One region of the Pseudomonas sp. AC355 genome, then DNA from elsewhere that is predicted to be linked to it. Evidence: riboswitches for the same ligand, from Rfam matches in the RefSeq annotation. Region 1 holds a riboswitch; each other region holds the start of a gene.
What was found. A riboswitch is a leader RNA that binds a small molecule or an ion and turns the genes downstream of it on or off. The one in region 1 is predicted to bind cobalamin.
Positions count from the first base shown of each region.

Region 2: linked by a shared signal. The riboswitch ahead of cobG (precorrin-3B synthase) and the one ahead of cobW (cobalamin biosynthesis protein CobW) in region 1 are both predicted to bind cobalamin.
Region 3: linked by a shared signal. The riboswitch ahead of cobO (cob(I)yrinic acid a,c-diamide adenosyltransferase) and the one ahead of cobW (cobalamin biosynthesis protein CobW) in region 1 are both predicted to bind cobalamin.
Region 4: linked by a shared signal. The riboswitch ahead of ACZ0AI_RS01995 (TonB-dependent receptor) and the one ahead of cobW (cobalamin biosynthesis protein CobW) in region 1 are both predicted to bind cobalamin.

Region 1 covers NZ_OZ409843.1:3,820,625-3,824,601, forward strand. The annotation lists gene ACZ0AI_RS17920 (hypothetical protein) at 1-586, shown strand, start outside; gene ACZ0AI_RS17925 (hypothetical protein) at 579-1,148, shown strand; cobalamin riboswitch at 1,595-1,774, shown strand; gene cobW (cobalamin biosynthesis protein CobW) at 1,873-2,922, shown strand; gene cobN (cobaltochelatase subunit CobN) at 2,963-3,977, shown strand, end outside.
Region 2 covers NZ_OZ409843.1:3,667,911-3,671,887, reverse strand. The annotation lists gene ACZ0AI_RS17300 (precorrin-2 C(20)-methyltransferase) at 1-337, opposite strand, end outside; gene ACZ0AI_RS17295 (precorrin-8X methylmutase) at 346-978, opposite strand; gene cobG (precorrin-3B synthase) at 975-2,330, opposite strand; cobalamin riboswitch at 2,427-2,632, opposite strand; gene cbiE (precorrin-6y C5,15-methyltransferase (decarboxylating) subunit CbiE) at 2,769-3,974, shown strand; gene ACZ0AI_RS17280 (cobalt-precorrin-6A reductase) at 3,971-3,977, shown strand, end outside.
Region 3 covers NZ_OZ409843.1:682,557-686,533, forward strand. The annotation lists gene ACZ0AI_RS03255 (C40 family peptidase) at 1-423, shown strand, start outside; gene ACZ0AI_RS03260 (C40 family peptidase) at 561-1,088, shown strand; cobalamin riboswitch at 1,123-1,354, shown strand; gene cobO (cob(I)yrinic acid a,c-diamide adenosyltransferase) at 1,502-2,137, shown strand; gene ACZ0AI_RS03270 (cobyrinate a,c-diamide synthase) at 2,137-3,462, shown strand; gene bluB (5,6-dimethylbenzimidazole synthase) at 3,459-3,977, shown strand, end outside.
Region 4 covers NZ_OZ409843.1:406,605-410,581, forward strand. The annotation lists gene otnI (2-oxo-tetronate isomerase) at 1-429, shown strand, start outside; gene ACZ0AI_RS01990 (LacI family DNA-binding transcriptional regulator) at 466-1,509, opposite strand; cobalamin riboswitch at 1,625-1,843, shown strand; gene ACZ0AI_RS01995 (TonB-dependent receptor) at 1,954-3,977, shown strand, end outside.

The sequences.
Region 1 (3,977 bases):
GTACCAATGGACGAAAAAGAATTTTGAATGGTACCGCGTGGGCGCTCAATGGCATCTTCGAGGTTTGGGTAAAACTACGGAGCCAGAGCCAGTATCGACGGACTTTTATAAGTTCCTTCAGAACTATTATCAGAGCTTGGTCAAAAGTGGAAAGCCATTGCCCTGGCGAAACTTTCGCGCTGGCCATCCCGGTATAAAAGTGCTGCCTGTCGATGATTTGCGATTGATGCCACCCTGTAATTGTGGTGTGTATTATTATAGCGGTCATCAACTCCCATTGGCATTTTCCTTAGATCGGCCGCTTAAGTTGCTCGGTGTCAATGTCGAAGCGTTTGGGCTCTCAGGAAAAAAATTCCTGCCGCGTCTTTACACACGGATGGAAAGGAGTTCCATATTGTCTGCCATGACTCGTCACTTCGCTTCGCAGGGTTTGCGCATGGAGCCGCTTAATGAAGATCATCATATCGTCAGGGGTGGGGCGGTGAAGCTGTTCGTAAGAGTTTATCGGACCGCTGACCCCAATACTCAGGCTATCGATATAGCCAGTCGCGGCGCATTTGATTGTATGGAATGTTATGATGAGTGAATCAAAATTTCTTTTTCAACAAGTGTTCTTTGTAGTGTTGTTACTTCTTCTGGCGGGATGTCGCTCGCATGAATATACGCCGACGGTACCTAGCGTAGAATTCGATAAAGGTAAAAGTCTGGGCAGCTTAGAAGTGCAATATGACTATGCCAAAGACGATGCTCCTACTTTGAGTAGTGCCTTTCGCCGTAATGTGATCGATTCGGATATTGGCGTTGCAGGGACATATATATTTTTGGTGGCCTATCCAACTCTGAAAGTTGATGAAGATTATTCTTCGCTAGATTTAAAAGGTGAGGCGCTGGGGGATGGGGGGTGGCGATTTCTTATTCCCTCTAAGTCGGGCTGGAACGGGCCTCAGGATCTGAACCTGCGTTTTGCCAATGGCGATCTATTTTTATTTCGTTTTCTTAAGGGGCAAAGTTGTTTGAGTGAGTACTCACTCGATACACCGGGCAGAGAGGCGCTTCACATTAAAGTGAGTTTCAAAGAACAAGGTTGTCTGCTGCCGTGTTCGCCTTCGCAAAATGACCCCAATAGATGTTCTCATTTCTGGCGCTGAGCGTTCAGGTTTCCGGTTCTCCGGTGATTGTTCTGTATGCAGCGAATTTTCGTACAGAACTTTAGGGGGCTTGTGGTCTATACAGGTGACTGTGCTCGGCGTCGTACAGCGCCGATGACGAATGCGCCTGGGATTATCTCGAACGGAATGCGTAAGGGCGTGCAGTGCTGCCTCCCAAACGTATGGGCATTACTCGCCAGCGTGGCAAGGTTACCCACAGTCAGAACCTGCCGAATCAGGTTATGGATGAGCAGATTGAGTAGATGGGTAGATGTCCTGGGGGTAATCGCGCCGACCCAGCACAGACCAGCTTCCACTCTTGGTAGGCAGCGGCGTATTGGTCGTGGTTGCGGGCAGCATGAGCGGCACTCGTGTTATGCGGTAGCGTCGCTCATCATGACAGCTGTCAGCGGTCAATCGCGATTGACCGGCCGCTAAGGCCTGCGTAGCCTTCTCGTTTTCGAGGTTCTCCACTCGTGTGGAGCTAAGAGGGAACACGGCAAGCCGTGGCTGCCCCCGCAACTGTAAGCAGCGAGCGCATCGCCAATCGCCACTGGGAAACCGGGAAGGCCGGCTACGCGCCATGACCTGTGAGCCAGGAGACCTGCCTCGATAACGCTTTCGACAACCGGGCGGGGTGATCCGGTGGTGCTTGTGCGACAGCCCCGGCTGGCGCCTGCCATCTCATTGCCCGCTCGCCGTTCATTCAGACGCAGGGCCAATCATGAAAACGCTCGCCAAACTTCCAGTCACCATCGTCACCGGCTTTCTCGGTGCCGGTAAGACCACCTTGCTGCGGCACATGCTGGAAAACGCCGAGGGCCGCCGTATCGCGGTGATCGTCAACGAGTTCGGCGAACTGGGTATCGACGGTGAGATCCTCAAGCAATGCTCCATCGGCTGCACCGAGGAAGAAGCCAACGGCCGTGTCTTCGAACTGGCTAATGGCTGCCTGTGCTGCACCGTGCAGGAAGAGTTCTTCCCGGTGATGCGCGAGCTGGTGGCGCGTCGCGGCGACCTCGACCACATCCTGATCGAAACCAGCGGTCTGGCCTTGCCCAAGCCGTTGGTCCAAGCCTTCAACTGGCCGGAAATTCGCAACGCCTGCACCGTCGATGCGGTGATCACCGTGGTCGACAGCCCGGCAGTGGCTGCCGGCACTTTCGCTGCCTTCCCCGATCAGGTCGACGCCCAGCGCAAGCTCGATCCCAACCTCGATCACGAGTCGCCCCTGCACGAGCTGTTCGCCGACCAACTGGCGAGCGCCGATCTGGTCATCCTCAACAAGGCCGATCTACTCGATGCCGACGCGCTGGCTGCGGTGCGCGCCGAAGTCGGCGAAGAGCTGCCGCCAGCGGTCAAGGTGGTCGAAGCCCATGGGGGTTCGCTGCCGCTCAATGTGCTGCTGGGCCTGAACAGCGAGACAGAGCTGCACATCGAGGGTCGCAAGACTCACCACGACAATGAAGACGAAGACCACGATCACGACGAGTTCGACTCGTTCCACGTGGAACTACCGGAAGCCGATGAAGCCCGCCTGCTGGCCGCGCTGAAGGACGTCGTGGGCAAACATGGCATCCTGCGCATCAAGGGTTTCGTCGCCGTGCCGAACAAACCCATGCGTCTGCTTCTGCAAGGGGTCGGTCTGCGTTTCGACAAGCATTTCGACCGCGCCTGGAAGGCCGATGAGGCGCGGGTTACCCGCCTGATCGTGATCGGCCAGGAGCTCGACCACACGGCCATCGCGGCTGAGCTGAAAGCGGCTCTGGTATAACCATGATCGCCCGCAAGCGGGCGGTGCCTTAGGCGAGAATATGCACCTCCTGCGCACCCAGCCCGGCCAGTCGCTGCCGGCCGACAGCATCGCCGACCTCGGCCAGACCCCCGCCGAGCTGGTGGTGCTGTGCACCGGTGATTCGCACCTGTCGCTGCTGGCCGAGGTCGCTCGCCATCTGCCCGAGGATTATCCCAGCTTGCGGCTGGCCAGCCCGGCGCAGTTGGGCAATAACGCCTCGGTGGATTTCTACGTCGAAAAGGTGCTGCAACACGCCAAGGTCATCGTGATTTCCGTACACGGCGGCGTCAGCTATTGGCGCTATGGCATCCAGCGGCTAGTGGAGCTGGCGGGGCAGGGCAAGACACTGATTCTGGTGCCGGGCTGTGATAACCCCGACCCCGAGCTCACTGCGCTGGGCAACGTGACCGCCGAAGATGCCGAGCGGCTCTGGCAGTACCTGCGCCAGGGCGGTGTGGATAACGCGCGGCAGTTCTTCAACTGCATCGCCGACCGCTATATGGGCCGTGACTATGGCTGGCAGCCTCCCCGAGCGCTGCCGCGGGTTGGCCTGTATCACCCACGCGTGGGCAATGCGTCGCTGCAGGATTGGCGTGCCAGCTGGCAGCCGGACGCACCCGTCGCCGCGCTGCTGTTCTACCGCACCCATGTGCAGGCAGCCAACACCGCTTTCGTCGACACCTTCTGCCAGCGGCTGCAGGCTCAGGGCCTCAATCCGTTGCCCATCGCCGTGGCCAGCCTCAAGGAGGCGGCCTGCCTGGCGCAGGTCGAGGATTGGCTGGACGAAGCCGGCGTGAGCGTGATCCTCAACACCACCGGTTTCGCCCAATCCAACCCGGAGTCTCCCCAGGCAAGGCCGTTCCGTCGCGACGTGCCGGTGCTGCAGGCGCTTTGTGCGCTGGACAGCGAAGAGCAGTGGCAAGGCAACGCTCAGGGTCTCGGCCCCCGCGACCTGGCCATGCATATCGCGCTGCCGGAGCTGGACGGCCGACTGATCACCCGGCCGATCAGTTTCAAGGGCCTGGCCTGGCGTA
Region 2 (3,977 bases), 150 kb from region 1:
TCACCGCCACGTCGCGACCAGCATCCAGATGCTCGGCGATCTGCACCGCACAGGTGTCGTAGAAGTCGCTGATCACGCCTTCGTAAGTCAGTGGCGGTTCGAGTTTTTCGGTGGTTACCGGATACACCAGTGGCAGGCGCTGCTGGCTGTCGTCCAGGTGGCCTTCGATGATGCCGAAGGCGTTGCCGCCCTGGCCGACATTGGCCTTGGCCTTGGCCACGAAGTAGCCGACCACGGGTGACGACTTGAGCAGGCGCAGGGCCTTCAGGGTGATCAGCTCGGGGTCGCCCGGGCCGACGCCCAGGCCCAGCAGGCGGCCTTTTCCGGGGCGGTCCATACCGTTCATCACTCGACCTCCGTGGCCAGGGCGTTGACCGCGGCGGCGGCCATGGCGCTACCGCCCCGACGGCCCTGGACGATCACGTAGGGCACGCCATGCTCGGCAAAGGTGCTGGCGAGCAGATCCTTGGACTCCGCCGCGCCCACGAAGCCCACCGGGAAGCCGAGAATCAGCGCTGGCTTGGGCGCGCCCGCAGCCAGCATGTCGAGCAGATAGAACAGCGCGGTAGGTGCGTTGCCGATTACCACCACCGAGCCTTCGAGATGCTCGCGCCAGTGCTCCAGCGCCACCGCCGAACGGGTGTTGCCCAGCTTCTTGGCCAGCTCAGGCACGCCAGCATCGTTGAGGGTGCAGAGCACCGGGTTGGCCGCTTGCAGGCGCGCACGGGTCACCCCTTCGGCGACCATGCGCGCATCGCAGAGAATCGCCGCGCCATTGGCCAGGGCCTGGCGACCGGCCGCACCGGCACCCGTGGAGAAGCGTAGATCCTGCACCACATCGACCATGCCGCAGGCGTGGATGACCCGCACCGCGAGCTTCTCGAGATCCGCCGGAATGGCGCTCAGGTCGGCCTCGGCGCGGATGATGGAGAAGGAATGGCGATAGATCTCCTGACCATCGCGGATGTAATCGGTCATCGGGTGAAACTCCAGGTATCGGGAAGCGAGGCCAGCAGTTCGCTGGCCTCGTCAAGTGTCAGGTGGCGGGCCAGTGGCGCGCCGAAATCGTTGCTGTCCGCCTGGCGGGCGAACAGATCGTAGCGGCCTTCGGCTACCGCCAGCAGGGTCACGGGGGCACGGTGGGCGGCGGCGCAGGAACGGCTGCAGCCGCTGAGGTGGAGGCCGGCCAGGCGGCGGCCAGCCTTCAGCGTCTCGGCCATGCGGCATCCATCGGCTTTGGTATCGGCCAGGCCCTTGGCGCAGCCGCTTGAGCCGGTACAGGCGATGATGCGGGCTAGCGGCGCATCGGCATCGACCAGCAAGCCGAGCCCCTCCAGCGCCTGGAGGGCTGCCTGCGCATCGGCTGTGGCGACATTGGGCAGCAACACGCTCTGCCAGGGGGTCATGCGCAGGCTGCCATCGCCCAGACGTCGAGCCAAGGCGGCGAGTCCGAGCAGCTGTTCGGCGTCGAGCCGGCCCAATGGAGGGACGCCACCGACATATACCCGGCCAGGCTGGCGCTGTGCGCCGATGCCGATATGCGCTTGAGGTTCGGCCGGGCGGCGTCGCCACTCATCCGCGCTCAGCAGCACGTCACCCAGACGCTCGCCCAGGCGCTGCAGCAGTTCGCTAGCAGGGTGAGTGGCGAGCAGGTGGCGCATGCGTGTCTGCTCGGGCGTGGCCAGTTCAAGAAACAGGTCGAGCAGCGCCAGCAGCAGCTCATCGGCATGGGCCTCGGGCACCACGGCCAGCGCGGGCACATCGCCAGGCGCTTGTGGCGGGCAACCGGCGAGACCGAACGCATAGCCGATCTGGCCATCCAGCGGCAGGGCGCTGAGCCAGATATCGTGAGGGTGTTCGAGCATGGCCAGGCGTTCGCCGCCATCGAGTAGCAGGGCGAACTTGGCCGACAGCGCGTGCAGGCGTGGGGTGTTCTCCAGCGTCGTCAGCAGGCGGGCGGCCAGTGGTGATACGTCGACCAGCGCCGCCGGATCGAGGCCGGCCGCCGGGCTGACCATCAGGTTGCGCACATCGTCGGCAGAGGGTGAATTCGGGCCGAGGCCGGCGGCCAGCAACTCGCCGATCAATGCGTCTTCACTGCCGGCGTGGATGCCGCGAATCTGCAGGTTGGCGCGGTTGGTGGCTTCGATCACGCCGCCTGCATGGTGTTGTGCGGCCTGGGCTATGCGCTCGGCTCCGGTGGCATCGAGGCGCCCGCAGGCCAGCTTGATCCGGCAGATGCCGCCATCCTTCGCCTGCACGATACGCAGCAACCCCGGACAGGCCGAGGGGCGAACAGCAGGGGATGGAATGCAAAAAGCCTGTTTCAACGGATCACCGGGGTCGGGTCACATGGGCATCCGTTCGAGGATAGGCCAGAGAAGGAGGAGCTTCTATCACCGGGACACCCCGCCCGGTGTGGGCACATGCGACTGAATCCGTCGGCAGGTCTCCTGGCTCGCAGGTCATGGCGCGTGGCCGGCCTTCCCGGTTTCCCAGTGGCGATTGGCGCATGCGCTCGCTGCAACAGTTGCGGGGGCAGCCACGCCGCAGAACGATCTGCTCGTGTTCCCTCTTAGGCCCGCGCCTACGTACCACGTAGCCGACGGACACCGACAGAGGCGCTATTATGCCCGCTTTGTTCGCTAGGATGAAAAGCCGCGTCGTCCGATAGCGTGCAGCATCGGACGCGGAGCGTCGTCCTGGGCGGCATTCCCACGCGGAGCGTGAGGAACGATCTGGGCGATTTTGATAACGAGGAAAAACGCATGACACGCTGGCTAACCGTCGTGGGCATTGGTGAAGACGGCTACCCCGGCCTCGGCAAGGCGGCGCGACATGCATTGCTGGCGGCCGAACAGGTGTTTGGCAGCGAGCGCCAGCTGGCGCTGTTGCCGCATTGCATCCGTGCCACACGTCTGGAATGGCCCAAGCCCTTTTCCCTGGCGCCGGTGTTGGAGCGCCGCGGCACGCCGGTTTGCGTGCTGGCCAGCGGTGACCCGATGTTCTTCGGTGTCGGTGCCAGCCTGGCCCGCGAGCTGACGAGCGAGGAGCTGCATATTCTGCCGGCGCCTTCCTCCTGCTCGCTGGCGGCGGCTCGCCTGGGCTGGCCACTGCAGAGCACACCTCTGGTCTCGCTGGTGGGTCGTCCGCTGGCAGCGCTCAATGCGCAGATTCATCCCAGCGTACGCCTGCTGGTGCTGAGCAACGATGGCGAGAGCCCGGCGGCCATTGCCGCATTGCTGCGCGAGCGTGGCTTCGGCCCCAGTCGGCTGAGCGTCTTCGAACACCTGGGCGGTGAGCGTGAGCGGCGTATCGATGGCCTGGCTGATGGCTGGTCGCTGGCTCGATCTGCTGATCTGAATCTGGTGGCGATCGACTGCGTGGCCAGTGATGACGCCATGCGCCTGCCGCTCACGCCGGGCCTGCCGGACGATGCCTATCGCCATGACGGACAACTGACCAAGCGCGATGTGCGCGCCATCACCCTGGCGCGCTTGGCGCCGCTGCCCGGCGAACTGCTCTGGGATGTCGGTGCCGGTTGCGGCTCCATCGGCATCGAGTGGCTGCGCGCGCACCCCAGCTGCCGCGCCATCGCCATCGAGGCTGATGAAGGACGCCAGGGGCATATCGCCCACAACCGCGATGCCCTTGGCGTGCCGAGCCTGCAACTGGTGGCCGGGCGGGCACCCGAGGCGCTGGCCGGGCTGGCAGCGCCAGACGCCATCTTCATCGGTGGCGGGGTGACCGCGCCCGGCGTGCTGGAAAGTTGCTGGCGCGCGCTCAAGCCCGGTGGTCGGTTGGTGGCCAACGCCGTGACCCTGCAGAGCGAGGCGGCGTTGATCGCCTTTCGTGGCGACCAGGGCGGCGAGCTGACCCGTATCGAAGTGGCCCAGGCGCGCCCGCTTGGCAGTTTCGACACCTGGCGCGCCGCGTTGCCGATCACCCTGCTGCAGGTCAGCAAGCCGTTATGAGCC
Region 3 (3,977 bases), 3.1 Mb from region 1:
CCACAGCTTGCAGACAGTGTTCTCGAAAAAGGCCTCTCGCTGATCGGTACCCGCTACCGGTTCGGGGGCAGCTCGGTGAAAACCGGTTTCGATTGCAGCGGTTTTATTGGTTACCTGTTCCGTGAAGAGCTTGGCATGGAGCTGCCGCGCTCGACGCGCGACATGATCAACATCGACGCGCCGCTGGTCGAGCGCAAGGCGCTGGAGCCCGGTGATCTGGTGTTCTTCAGCACGGCAGGTCGTGGCCGCGTCAGCCATGCCGGTATCTATCTGGGCGATGATCAGTTCATCCATTCCTCCAGCAGCCGCAGCGGTGGCGTGAGGATCGATAGCCTGGATGACCGCTACTGGAAACGTACCTTCATCGAAGCCAAGCGTGTCCTGGCGATGGCGCCGACCGAGCACCTGGCGTCTCAGCATTGAGGTGGTAAATGTCCGATCTGCACAGATCGGGCAACATCTTGATAGTTTTCAAGCGGCTGCAGCATAAAGCTAAAGCTTGCACTGCAGTTGTGAACGGAGCAGAGTAGGGCGCATTCAGGCTCCGGGATCGTCCGTCCATGACTGCCACCATTCGCATCGCCCTCTTGCTGCTCACAGCACTGCTCAGTGCGTGCTCCAGTCGTGCACCCGTACCTGCTCCGCAACCCGTTGTCGTAGCACCTGTACCTGGTAATTATCAGGGGGGCGCTGACGATGTACTGTTTCGTGCATTGGGCCTTGTCGGCACGCCTTACCGCTACGGCGGCAATACCCCAGCCAGCGGTTTCGATTGCAGCGGCTTGATCGGTTACGTCTACCGTGATGCGGCGGGCATCCAGTTGCCGCGGTCGACGCGCGAACTGATCAGCATGCGCGCGCCGACCGTAGGGCGTGATGCCCTGCGCAGTGGTGATCTGGTGTTCTTTGCCACCAGTGGCGGCCGCCAGGTTAGCCATGCTGGCATCTACGTCGGCGAAGGACGCTTCGTGCATGCACCGTCCTCGGGCGGCACCGTGCGCTTGGACAGCCTCGCCAACAGCTACTGGCAGCGTACCTATATCGAAGCGAAGCGGGTTTTTCCGGTCGAGTTGGCTAGTCATCCCTGAGTCTTCGATTGACGCTGAGGCGGCCAATCCTTACCCTTCGCCGCTTGCTTCAGGTGTCCTCGGTTTTGGCCGAGGGTGAAACTGGGAAGTCGGTGCGCCGCTGCTCCAGCAAGCAGGCAATGCCGACGCTGCCCCCGCAACGGTAAACGAGCCAAGCCACGCTTTCAGCCACTGTATCGCCGATACGGGAAGGCTGCGTCGGTGGCCGCATTCTGATGAACGCGGCGCTCGCAAGCCCGGAGACCGGCCTGTCGCTTTTTCCAGAGTTGCGCGGTGGGCGCGGCCGGTGCGTGATCGATCCGGTCAGCTCCTGCCTACTCCTGTGTGATTCCTTTATCGTCCGGCATGAACCCGGTTTCCTGCCCGAGCGCTTCACCTGCGTGCGCCGATTGGCCCTGCGCTGAGGAGATCCCATGAGCGAATCGACCCCATCCCCAAGCCGAGAATCAGCAGAGCGCGACGCGCGGCACAACGCCCGTATGGCTCGCAAGAAAGCCCTGATGGACGAGAAGATCGCCCAGGCTCAGGACGAGTATGGCCTGTTGCTGGTGCACAGCGGCAATGGCAAGGGCAAGAGTAGCTCCGCGTTCGGCATGGTTGCCCGGGCGCTGGGACATGGTCTCAAGGTCGGCGTGGTGCAGTTCATCAAGGGCGGCATGGCCACCGGCGAAGAGCATTTCTTCCGCCGCTTTCCCGATGAGGTCAGCTATCACGTGATGGGCGAGGGCTACACCTGGGATACCCAGAATCGGCAGCGCGATATCGAGAAAGCCGTGCAGGCCTGGGAGGTCGCCCGGCAACTGCTGAACGACCCGCAGATCGCCTTGGTGGTGCTGGATGAATTGAACATCGCCCTCAAGCACGGTTATCTGGATGTGGACGTGGTGCTGCGTGATATCGAATCGCGCCCCGAGCTTCAGCACGTTGTCGCGACCGGCCGTGGCGCGCCGCCAGCGCTGCTTGAAGCAGCCGATACCGTCACCGAGATGACGCTCGTCAAGCATGCCTTCAAGTCTGGCGTAAAAGCACAAAAAGGCGTGGAGTTTTGATCGTTACAGCGTCTGCATCCGATGCGGGTGAGCGCACGCCGCGTCACTGTCCTGCACTGTTGATCGCGGCTCCAGCCTCGGGGCAGGGTAAAACCACCGTCACTGCGGCCCTGGCACGCCTGCACACCCGGCAGGGGAAGCGGGTGCGGGTGTTCAAGTGCGGGCCTGATTTTCTCGACCCGATGATCCTCTCCCGTGCCAGTGGCAATCCGGTCTATCAGCTGGACTTGTGGATGGTCGGCGAGGACGAGAGCCGTCGCTTGTTGTGGGAGGCTGCTGGCGAGGCCGATCTGATTCTCATCGAAGGCGTGATGGGCCTGTTCGACGGCTCGCCATCCGCCGCCGACCTCGCGCGCCGATTTGGCGTACCAGTGTTGGGCGTGATCGATGGCTCCGCCATGGCCCAGACCTTCGGCGCACTGGCCGTCGGTCTTGCTAGCTATCAGCCGGATCTGCCGTTCTCCGGCGTGCTTGGCAACCGCGTCAATCCCGGGCGTCACAACGATCTGATCCGCGATAGCCTGCCGGCTTCGATCCGCTGGTACGGCTCGCTGCCGCGCAGCGCCGCCATTGAATTGCCGAGCCGCCACCTGGGCCTGGTGCAGGCAGCCGAGCTCGCCGACCTCGATGTGCGCCTGGATACCGCTGCCGATGCGCTGGCTCAGACCGCGACGGTAACCCTGCCGCCACCTGTGACCTTCGCCGCCCCGCCGATTGCAGCGCCGTTGCCGCTGCTGGAGGGCGTACGCATCGGCGTAGCCCGCGATGCATCCTTCGCGTTCACCTATCAGGCCAACCTCGATCTGCTGGAGCGGATGGGCGCGACCCTGACGTTCTTCAGCCCGCTGACCGATGAAAGCCTGCCCGAGGTGGACAGCCTTTATCTGCCCGGTGGTTATCCCGAGCTGAATCTGCAGGCGCTGGCCGCGAACCGTTCGATGATCGAGGCCATCACCGCTCATCAGCAAGCCGGCAAGCCTATCCTCGCCGAGTGCGGTGGCATGCTTTACCTGCTCGACTCGCTGAGCGACGTGGCAGGCGAACGGGCGGAGTTAGCAGGGTTGGTGCCTGGCCATGCACAGATGCAGAAGCGCCTGGTCGCCCTCGCGCTGCAGGCCGTAACGCTGCCTGAGGGGCTGTTGCGGGGTCACAGCTACCACCATTCGCGGCTCGAGTCCGAGTTGGAGCCACTGGCTCGTGGCGAGTGCCCCAATGACAAACCGGTCAGCGAAGCAGTGTTCCGTCTCGGTCGGCTTACCGCGTCCTATATCCACTTCTATATGCCATCCAATCCTGCGGCCGCAGCGGCATTGTTTCGACCATGAGCGACCACGCCTTCAGTCCTGAGGAGCGCGCCGCGGTCTATCGGGCTATCGCCGAACGCCGCGATATGCGCCATTTCAGTGGTGGTGAGGTAGCGCCCGAAGTGCTCGCGAAGCTACTCGAGGCGGCGCATCAGGCACCCAGTGTGGGGTTGATGCAACCTTGGCGCTTCATCCGCATCACCCGGCCGGCGCTACGTGAAGACATCTATCAGTTGGTCGAGGCCGAGCGTCGGCTGACCGCCGAGGCCCTGGGCGAGCGCTCCGACGAATTCATGCGGCTCAAAGTCGAGGGCGTTCGTGAGTGCGCCGAGGTGCTGGTCGCGGCGCTGATGGACGGCCGTGAATCCCATGTATTCGGCCGCCGTACCTTGCCGGAAATGGATATGGCGTCGTTGTCCTGCGCCATTCAGAATCTGTGGCTCGCCGCCAGAGCCGAGGGGTTGGGTATGGGCTGGGTGTCGCTGTTCGATCCTCTGGCATTGGCCGAACTGCTGGGCATGCCAGCCGGCAGCAAA
Region 4 (3,977 bases), 3.4 Mb from region 1:
CGGATGCGCGAGGTCTACCTGGAAAACCTGCGCTATGCCGCTCGCCGCCTGGCCGAGCACCGACTGACACTGCTGATCGAGCCGATCAATAGCCGCTCGATACCTGGTTATTTCATCAATTATCAGGCAGAGGGCCACGCCATTCTCGCCGAGCTGGGCGAGCCAAATCTGAAGGTGCAGATGGATTTTTTTCATACGCAGATCATGGAGGGCGATCTTACGGCGTGCTTCAAACGCTTTCAGGCTGGGGTCGGGCATATACAGATTGCCGGCGTACCGGATCGCCACGAGCCGGACACCGGCGAGGTGAACTATCCGCAGCTATTCGCCCTGCTCGACGAACTTGGCTATGACGGCTGGATTGGTTGTGAATACAACCCGAGAGGCCTCACTGAAGACGGTTTGGGTTGGTTCGCACCTTGGCGTTGAAGTGCGCGGGGGTGGCATCGTCAAGTGCCGAGCGGGCTATGCGCTCTGCCGTTCGATGATCCTGAAACCGGTATCGATGCGCACTTTCACTGGTTCTTCGTGGGGATGATCGAGGCGTTGCACCAGCGCGCGGGCCGCCTGCACGCCGATGTCCGCGCCGTTGATGCACACGGTGGAGAGGGCCGGGTGCAGGTGAGCGGCGCTGCTCAGGTCGCCAAAGCCCATCACCGCCAGATCCTGCGGCACGCGAATGCCCAGTTCGGTGGCTTCTTCCAGCACGCCGTGGGCCAGGGTGTCGGAACTGCACACCAGTACATTCGGGCGCTCGCGACCTGCTAACAGACGCTGCAGGCCCTCACGGCCGAGGTTCACCGTTGCCGGTGGCGGCAACACCACGCGCGGCACCTCGGTAATCCCCTGGCTCGCCAGTTCGCTGATCAGGCTTTCGCAGCGTCGGTGGCCGCGTGGGTCATCCAGGGTCACCACGGCGAAGCGCCGATAGCCCTTGCCCATCAGGTAGCGCGCGGTGGCCACGCCGACCGCTTCGTGGGAAAAGCCCACCAACATGTCCAGCGGCCGCGGCGCGAGATCCCAGGACTCGACGATCGGAATGCCCGAGCGCGACAGGCGCGTGCGGCTGGCTTTGGTGTGTAGGGTGCCGGTCAGTACGATGCCATCGGGGCGCCGCCGCAAGATGGCGTCGAGTAGCTGCTCTTCGCGTTCGGCGCTGTAGTTGGTCAGGCCGATCAGCGTCTCGTGGCCGGCTTCGGTGAGGGTGTCGATCAGCGCCTGCACCGTGTCCGAGAAGATCGAATTGGCAATCGTCGGCACCAGCAGGGAAATCAGCCGGCTGCGCTGCTCGGCCACGCCGGTGAGCATGGCCGGCACGTAGCCGGTCTTGTGCACGGCACGAAAGACCTTTTCGCGCAGTTCCGGGCGGACGATCTCCGGCTGGTTGAGCGTGCGCGACACGGTGATCGGCGAAACGCCTGCGACCTTGGCCACATCCGCCAGCGTCGGCGGCTTGCCTGGGGCGGTAGCGGAGCGCCTGCCGGTCGCTCGATCATCGTCTCGCTGCATCCTGTGTTTCCTGGCCAATCCGGGGTCGGGCGATGTTATCCCAGCCGGCGATGCCATGGTGCATGGATCGAGGCCGCTGCATGGCGATGATTGACGGCTCGACGCTTCGATGGTCAGATGCGCGCCAGTTTCAGGTGTCCCATGCCGCCGTGCATGGGGTGAAACGGGAAGCCGGTTCGTCATTGAGAGGTCACCTCCAAAATGATCAGTCCGGCGCTGCCCCCGCAACGGTATGCGAGCGAAGCATTCGATTAACCACTGTGCCACGGCATGGGAAGGTGAATGCTTCATGACCCTCGTGAGCCCGGAGACCGGCCCGAAACTTCTGTTTGGCAAACCCGCGGTGGGCGGGCGCAGGCCGGTTTCCGTGGGCTTCGTGCGCCTGCGATTCCCTATGCGTTGTTCCCTCCGGGATTCATTCATTCCTGTTTCGAGTGGAACGACATGTCCCGATATTCCCTGTTCGATGCCCTGTCGGGCAAATCCCTGCGCATGGGCCTAGTGCCCTGCGTGCTGTTCGCCTTGCCGGCTCAGGCCGCCGAGTCGAACGCTTCAATAGCCTTGCCCTCGACGGCGATCACCGGCACGGCCGATGAGTCGTCGCCGCCTGATCTGCATACGCTGGCAACGACCGGCTCGCGCCTGAATCTGACGCCACTGGAAACGCCCGCCAGCGTCAGCAGCATTGGCGCCGAGCAGATCCAGAAGCGCAACAACGCCACCGTCCAGGAGGCCGTCACCCGTTCACCTGGCATCACCTTCATGGGCACGCCCGGCAATGGCGGCACCGCGTTGTCCGCCCGGGGTTTTACCGGGCACAGCTCGACCATGCAGCTGTATGACGGCACCCGTCTTTATGTCGGCGCCGGCACCGTGACCTTTCCGGTCGATACCTGGTCGGTGGAGCGTATCGACATCCTCCGTGGCCCGGCCTCGGTGCTGTACGGCGAAGGGGCGACGGGCGCGGTGATCAACGTGGTGCCGAAGAAGCCTTTCGAGGGCGAGATCCGCAATCGCGTGCGTCTGGGTTACGGCTCCGATGATCGTCAACAGATGGCACTCGATAGCGGCGGCTCCCTGAACGACCGCCTGAGCTACCGTTTCAATCTCAATCAGCAGGCCAGCAATGGCTGGGTCGACCGTGGTGATTCCGAGAGCCTGGCCATCAGTGCTGCATTGCGCTGGGAGGCGACCGACGACCTGAGCTTCACCCTCAGTCACGATTACGGTAATCAGGAGCCGCAGCAGTATTTCGGCACGCCGTTGGTGGATGGTCACTACCGCGAAAGCCTGCGCGAGCGTAACTACAACGTCGAGAACGCCACGCTGCAGTACAACGACCAGTCGACCCGCTTGGTGACCGACTGGACGATCAGCGACAACCTGAGTGCCAGCAACCAGCTGTACTACCTCAAGACCCAGCGGCGCTGGCGCAACGCTGAAACCTACACCTGGCAGCCGGGTGATTTAGTCGAGCGTAGCGATTTCATCAGCATCAAGCACACCCAGGAACAGATCGGCGACCGCCAGACGTTCACCCTGCAGCATTCGCTGTTCGGCCTCGACAGCCGCACCGTGGTTGGCGTGGACTACAACTCCATCCGTTTCGTGCGCAAGCATGATTTCGGCAATACCCTCAGCGACAGCGTGCCACTCGGCCAGTCCGGTGGTGGTAGCTACATCAGCAATGACCCGTATCGCGCTCGCGAAGCCAATCAGGCGCGTCAGTTCTCGTTGTTCGCCGAGAACCGCACGCAGCTCACCGAGCAACTGGCACTGGTCACCGGTGTGCGCCGTGACCAGGTACACCTGAATCGTGATGATCTGCTGGCCGGCACCCGCAGCGACCGTAGCCTGACCGGCAACAACTGGCGCGCCGGCCTGGTGTTCGCGCTGACCGATGACTTGTCGCTGTACGGTCAGTACGCCACCAGCACCGAAGGCGTCGGCAACCTGCTGACTCTCAGTGCGGGCCAGCAGCAGTGGGATCTGAGCACCGCCAAGCAAACCGAAGTGGGCATCAAACAGCAGTTTTTCGATAACCGTGGCGAGTGGACGCTGGCCGCCTATCACATCGTCAAGAACAAGCTGCTCAGTACCGACCCGGCCAACCCGACCGTCCAGCAGCAGGTTGGCCAGCAATCCTCGGATGGTATCGAGGCGACCCTCGAGCTGCGCCTGCCCTATGCCGTGCAGCTGTCTGCCAATGCGGCACTGGTGCGCGCCGAGTACGACGAGTTCGTCAGCGGTGGCGACGATTTCCAGGGCAATCGCCCCACCAACGTGCCGCGTCGTTCCGCCAACCTGTGGTTGAGCAAGGACTTTGCCGAGCGTTTCAGCGTCGGTGCCGGCGCCCGTTATGTGGACAGCCGCTACGCCGACAACGCCAACAGCGTCAGGGTACCGAGTTACACCGTGGTGGACGCCAACTTCGACTGGCATCTGCAGAAGGATCTGACCCTCGGCCT